3 regions of the Pseudomonas sp. TUM25319 genome follow, and region 3 is predicted to be linked to each of the others. Evidence: predicted binding sites of a transcription regulator. Region 3 holds the regulator's gene; each other region holds the start of a gene.
What was found. The regulator sigma-54, encoded in region 3, starts transcription at its own class of promoters, with help from an activator protein. The targets are predictions, from matches to a motif close to ANTGGCATNNANNTTGCTNT.
Positions count from the first base shown of each region.

Region 1: the regulator sigma-54 is predicted to act here: its motif matches at 1,347-1,366, upstream of glnA (type I glutamate--ammonia ligase).
Region 2: the regulator sigma-54 is predicted to act here: its motif matches at 1,438-1,457, upstream of nirB (nitrite reductase large subunit NirB).

Region 1 is NZ_CM150751.1:652,259-654,528, forward strand. Features, by position in the region: gene glnA (type I glutamate--ammonia ligase) at 1-1,251, opposite strand, end outside; gene thiI (tRNA uracil 4-sulfurtransferase ThiI) at 1,582-2,270, shown strand, end outside.
Region 2 is NZ_CM150751.1:5,433,043-5,435,312, forward strand. Features, by position in the region: gene nirB (nitrite reductase large subunit NirB) at 1-1,285, opposite strand, end outside; gene AC05QJ_RS24535 (molybdopterin-dependent oxidoreductase) at 1,620-2,270, opposite strand, start outside.
Region 3 is NZ_CM150751.1:1,436,318-1,438,587, forward strand. Features, by position in the region: gene ptsN (PTS IIA-like nitrogen regulatory protein PtsN) at 1-159, opposite strand, end outside; gene hpf (ribosome hibernation-promoting factor, HPF/YfiA family) at 172-480, opposite strand; gene AC05QJ_RS06615 (RNA polymerase factor sigma-54) at 562-2,058, opposite strand; gene lptB (LPS export ABC transporter ATP-binding protein) at 2,236-2,270, opposite strand, start outside.

The sequences.
Region 1 (2,270 bases), 780 kb from region 3:
GGCTTCTTTCAGGCTGCCGCAAACCTGCGGGATTTCCTTGGCCTCTTCAGGCGGCAGGTCGTACAGGTTCTTGTCGGCAGCGTCGCCTGGGTGGATCTTGTTCTGGATACCGTCCAGGCCGGCCATCAGCAGGGCAGCGAAGGCCAGGTAAGGGTTGGCAGCCGGATCCGGGAAGCGGGCTTCGATACGACGGGCTTTAGGGCTGCCGACATACGGAATACGGATCGAGGCGGAGCGGTTGCGAGCCGAGTAGGCCAGCATGACCGGCGCTTCGAAGCCTGGAACCAGACGCTTGTAGGAGTTGGTCGAAGGGTTGGTGAAACCGTTCAGAGCCTTACCGTGCTTGATGATACCGCCGATGAAGTACAGGGCGGTGTCGGACAGGCCGGCATAGCCTTCGCCGGAGAAGGTGTTCTTGCCTTCTTTCCAGATCGACATGTGGACGTGCATGCCCGAGCCGTTGTCGCCGTACAGAGGCTTCGGCATGAAGGTCGCGGTGCGGCCGTAGGCATCGGCAACGTTGTGCACGACGTATTTCAGGGTCTGTACTTCGTCAGCCTTCTTCACCAGGGTGTTGAACTTGACGCCGATTTCGTTCTGGCCGGCAGTCGCCACTTCGTGGTGGTGAACTTCGACGGTCTGACCCATCTCTTCCAGTGCGTTGCACATGGCGGTACGGATTTCGTGGTCGTGGTCGAACGGCGGAACAGGGAAGTAACCACCCTTGACGCCTGGACGGTGGCCTTTGTTGCCGCCTTCGACGTCCTGGTCGGACATCCAGGAGCCTTGCTCGGAGAAGATCTTGAACATCGAACCGGAGATGTCGGACTTGAACTTCACTTCGTCGAAGATGAAGAACTCAGGCTCCGGACCGGCGAAGACGGTGTCACCGATGGCGGTGCTCTTCAGGTACTCTTCGGCGCGCTTGGCGATCGCACGTGGGTCGCGGTCGTAGCCTTGCATGCTCGAAGGTTCGATGATGTCGCAGACCAGGATCAGGGTCGGCTCTTCGGTGAACGGGTCGAGGACGGCGGTTTCGTCAACCGGCATCAGGATCATGTCGGACGCTTCGATGCCTTTCCAGCCGGCGATGGAGGAACCGTCGAACATCTTGCCGACTTCGAAGAAGTCGTCTTCCAGCGCGTCACGGGCTGGCATGGTCACGTGGTGCTGAGTGCCGCGGGTGTCAGTGAAGCGCAGATCAATCCATTTAACGTCATGATCTTTGATGAGTTGAACCGACTTCGACATGGTGTCCTCCGGGTGGGGTAGAGCTTGCCTGTGCAGCCCTTCAATTTGGGTGATGCCGGGCGCGAATACTCGGCCAAGGCAACCTGCCTCACAAGGGAGCAATTTGCATGCCAGTGCCCGAAAATGGAATTTTTGCCCCATTCCCAAGCGTTTCAGCCCTTTCTGTAAGAAATGTCGGAAATTTATGCACTCTTTAGATGCGCAAAAGTCGCGAAGCGAACCAAAACAGTGCATGTGAAACCGGCTGTACAAAAGTTGGTCAAACCTTGAGCAATTTCCGCTATAATCCGCGCCCCCCTTTTTCGGCTGGCCGCTCGCGCGCTGTTTTCCATGAAACTGATCGTCAAAGTCTTTCCAGAAATCACCATCAAGAGCCGCCCGGTCCGCAAGCGGTTCATTCGTCAGCTCGGCCGGAACATCCGTACCGTGCTGCGCGACCTCGACCCTGAGGTCAAGGTCGATGGCGTCTGGGACAACCTCGAAGTGGTCACCCGCCTCGACGACGAGAAAGTGCTGCGCGAGATGACCGAGCGCCTCACCTGCATGCCGGGCATCGCCCACTTCCTGCAGGTGGATGAATACCCGCTGGGCGATTTCGACGATATCGTCGCCAAGTGCAAGGCCCACTTCGGCCACCTGCTGGCCGGCAAGCGTTTCGCCGTGCGCTGCAAGCGCGGCGGCCACCACGATTTCACCTCGATGGACGTCGATCGCTACGTTGGCAGCCAGTTGCGCCAGCAGTGCGGTGCCTCCGGTATCGACCTGCGCACCCCGGAAGTGGAAGTGCGCATCGAGATCCGCGACAAGCGCCTGTACGTCATCCACAACCAGCACAAGGGCATCGGCGGCTACCCGCTGGGCGCGCTGGAGCAGACCCTGGTGCTGATGTCCGGTGGCTTCGACTCCACCGTTGCCGCCTACCAGATGATGCGCCGCGGCCTGATGACCCACTTCTGCTTCTTCAACCTGGGTGGCCGTGCACACGAACTGGGCGTGATGGAAGTCGCCCATTACCTGTG
Region 2 (2,270 bases), 2.9 Mb from region 3:
AGATGGTGGCACTGTCCGGCAATGCATCAGCGCCCAGGGCTGGGGCGCCGCCGGATTGCGGCAGGATCAGCCCGGCGGGGTCGGCCGGCACGGCGATACCGTTCTGCACGTACTGCAGCAGGGTGTCGTAGTAGCTGTTGTCGCCCACCAGTACGGCGCCGATCACCCGCTTGCCGCTGGCATCCAGCACCAGCCGGCGATAGGCACTGCCGGCCTCGTCGATGAAGCGGTAGCTGCGCGCACCGGGCGTGGCACCGTGGGCGTCGCCGATGGAACCCACATCGACGCCGAGCAGCTTGAGCTTGGTGGACATATCGGCGCCGGCAAACGCCGTGGACGGTTGCCCGGCCAGCGCGGCGGCGAGATTGCGGGCCATGCTGTAGCCCGGAGCGACCAGGCCGAACACACTGCCGTTCCACGACGCGCACTCACCGATGGCGAAGATCCGCGGGTCACTGCTGCGGCAATCGCCGTCGATCACCACGCCACCACGGGGCGCCACCTCCAGACCGCAGGCTCGCGCCAGGGCGTCCTGCGGACGGATACCGGCGGAAAACACGATCAGGTCGGTTTCGAGGAACTCACCGCCGTCGAAATTCATCCGGTAGCGGTACGCCTCGCCGGCAACGATGGACTGGGTCGCCCGCGACAGGTGTACGCCAACGCCCAGCGCCTCGATCTGCGCCCGCAGCGCGGCACCGCCCTCGCCGTCGAGCTGCACCGGCATCAGGCGCGGCGCGAACTCCACCACATGTGCTTCCAGCCCGAGGGACTTGAGGGCATTGGCCGCCTCCAGCCCGAGCAGGCCGCCACCGACTACCACGCCGCGCCGTGCGCTGGTGGCGGCGGCACGGATGCCGTCGAGGTCATCGAGGGTGCGATAGACCAGCCGCGCCGCGTCTTCGGAGCCCTGGATCGGCGGCACGAAGGGATAGGAGCCCGTGGCGAGGATCAGCCGGTCGTAGGCATAGCGGCCTTCGGGAGTCACCACCTCGCGGCGCTCGCGGTCCACCTCCAGCACCGCCTCGCCCAGATGCAGGATGATGCCATTGTCTGCGTACAGCCCCGCCTCGCCGAGGGCGAGCGCCTCGGCATCGCTGCCGCTGAAATACTCCGACAGGTGCACGCGGTCATAGGCGCGCTGCCGTTCCTCGCCGAACACCCGCACCTCGAAGCGGGCCAGGGCGCCGCGTTCGATCAGTTGCTCGACGCAGTGATGGCCCACCATGCCGTTGCCGACAATGACCAGCTTCTCTCGTTGTTCGATGGACGCGATGGCGTTCATATCCGGTTCCTCACGGTGCGGGGCGAGCCCTGAAAAAAACACAAAAAAAAGCGCCTGGAGCCGAAGCTCCAGGCGCCTTTGCCTGGTCTTGAATCGTTATGGAGTCCGTGGCGGTGATCGACGTTGACCACCTGGGACGTTGTGAGTGGGTAAAAGCAGGGAGTGTGCCAAGTGGCGAAACAGCCTGAAATCCGAGGGGCTGGCGATCATGAGGCAGTGAAATCGAACCATGCTGGTGCAGACTTCACCGTTATGGCGCATTTTCTTGCAGCGACATCACTGCAGTAATCGCCGGCAACGCCGGCTTCCACAAAGTCCCGGCATCCCCCCGAAATCAATACACATCCCGCAGATACCGCTTGTCCCGACTCAACCCGGCCACATACAACGCGGCATCCTCGGCGCTCATCCGCCCTTGCTCGGCCACTACGGCCTTCAGCGCCGCATCCACATCCCTGGCCATGCGCCCGGCGTCTCCACAGACATAGAAGAAGGCTCCGTCTTGCAGCCACTGCCACAGTTCGGCGCCCTGCTCACGCATGCGCTGCTGGACGTAGATCTTTTCTGCCTGATCCCGGGAGAACGCGGTGTCCAGGCGGGTCAGCAGGCCGCTTTCCTGCCAGGCCAGCAACTCGTCGCGGTAATAGAAGTCGCAGGCCTGGCGTTGCTCGCCGAACAGCAGCCAGTTGCGCCCGCTCGCCTGCCGCGCCTGGCGCTCTTGCAGGAAGGCGCGAAACGGCGCGATACCGGTGCCGGGGCCAACCATGATCACCGGCAGGCGATCATCCGCCGGCAGGCGAAAGTGCGCCGAGGGCTGCGGGAAGATCGCTATCTTCAGTTCGTCGGCGCGGTCGGCGAGGAAGCTGGAACACACCCCCTTGCGCCGACCATAGCGCACCGTGGACATCGTCAGGTGAACCTGACGCGGATGCAGCCTGGGGCTGGAACTGATGGAGTACAGTCGCGGCTGCAACGGTTTGAGCAG
Region 3 (2,270 bases):
TTCGCGAGCGATCAGGCTTTCGAAAACATCCTGGGTTTCCAGTTCGGGAACTTCTTTCCCGATCAGGTTGGCGATCTGTTCGAGTGCGCGCTTTTTACTGCCTCCCGGCACGTTCACGAGGGAACGGCCGGGGGTCAGGATGGATTCAAGTCGGATCATGGATGAGGGGTATCAGCGGGCGGCTGCGCCTTGCAGCAGGCTTTGCTGTTTTTCCTTGTGTTTTTTCAATTGACGGTCGAGCTTGTCGGCCAAGGCGTCGATGGCGGCATACATGTCTTGGTGTTCGGCGTTTGCAACCACCTCACCACCGGGAATCTGCAGGGTCGCCTCCACTTTCTGCTGGAGTTTCTCGACCTTCATGATGACCGTCACGTTGGTGATCTTGTCAAAATGACCCTCAAGGCGCTTCAGCTTCTGCTCGACGTAGTCGCGCAGTGGAGGAGTGACTTCTACATGTTGTCCACTGATGTTGACTTGCATACTGCTTCTCCTTTATTGCCGTGCATAAAGAGGCAGGTGTTGCGCCTGCCACTGAATTGCGATGGCACACCTCAGGGAAGGTCACATCAATCGCTTGCGCTCACTCGACGGTGCGATGCCGAGGGACTCGCGGTACTTGGCGACGGTGCGACGTGCTACCTGGATGCCTTGTGCCTCCAGTAAACCAGCGATCTTGCTGTCACTCAATGGCTTTTTCTGATTTTCCGCAGCAACCAGTTTCTTGATGATCGCGCGGATCGCAGTGGACGAGCATTCGCCGCCCTCGGAGGTGCTGACGTGGCTGGAGAAAAAGTACTTCAGCTCGTAGATTCCGCGGGGCGTGTGCATGTATTTCTGGGTGGTGACCCGTGAAATGGTCGATTCGTGCATGCCCACCGCCTCGGCGATATCGTGCAGGACCAGCGGCTTCATGGCCTCGTCGCCATGATCCAGGAAGCCGCGCTGGTGTTCGACGATCTGGGTCGCCACCTTCATCAGTGTTTCGTTGCGGCTCTGCAGGCTCTTGATGAACCAGCGCGCTTCCTGCAACTGATTGCGCATGAAGGTGTTGTCGGCGCTGGTGTCGGCACGGCGGACGAAGCCGGCATACTGCGGATTGACCCGCAGCCGCGGAACGGCCTCCTGGTTGAGCTCTACCAGCCAGCGTTCGTTGTCCTTGCGCACGATCACGTCGGGAACCACGTATTCGGGTTCGCTGGATTCGATCTGCGAGCCGGGACGCGGGTTGAGGCTCTGGACCAGCTCGATGACCTGGCGCAGTTCGTCTTCCTTGAGCTTCATGCGGCGCATCAACTGGCTGTAGTCGCGGCTGCCCAGCAGGTCGATGTAGTCATTGACCAGGCGCTGGGCCTCGGCCATCCACGGGGTGCTGGCAGGAAGCTGGCGCAATTGCAGCAGCAGGCATTCGCTCAGGTTGCGTGCGCCGATGCCGGCAGGTTCGAACTGCTGGATGCGGTGCAGGACCGCTTCGACCTCATCCAGCTCGATGTCGAGCTCAGGGTCGAAGGATTCGCAGATTTCTTCCAGGGTTTCGTCGAGATAGCCCTGGCTGTTGATGCAATCGATCAGGGTCACGGCGATCAGGCGATCGGTGTCCGACATCGGTGCCAGGTTCAACTGCCACAGCAGGTGGCTCTGCAGGCTCTCGCCCGCCGAGGTGCGGGTGGTGAAGTCCCACTCGTCATCGTCGTTGCTGGGCAGGCTGCTGGCGCTGGTCTGGTAGATATCTTCCCAGGCGGTATCGACCGGCAGCTCATTGGGGATGCGCTCGCTCCATTCGCCTTCCTCGAGGTTGTCCGCCGGGGTGGCGACGGACTGCTCGAAGCTGCTCTCCTGCGACTCGGCGACCGGCTTGGACTCGACGTTGTCGGCCATGGGGTCGCTGTTGTCGAAGTCGTCGCCTTCTTCCTGGCGTTCGAGCATCGGGTTGGACTCCAGGGCTTCCTGGATTTCCTGCTGCAGGTCCAGCGTGGAAAGCTGGAGCAGACGGATGGCCTGTTGCAACTGCGGGGTCATCGTCAGTTGCTGGCCCATTCTTAGGACGAGCGATGGTTTCATGGCTGGGGCTTTACACCTTATTCGCCGGCGCGCATGCGCCATCTACTACACGGGCGCCGGGCGCCAATTTTAAGCAAGATATATGCCTGAAATTGCAGCGTTTGCCTAGAGCGCTGTAAGAAATAAGCCGTGAATAATGGCTTAAAGCCAGCGCTCCATCAGTCCGGTGCCTCGAACCTAGAGGCGGAACTCGTGGCCGAGGTAAACCTCTT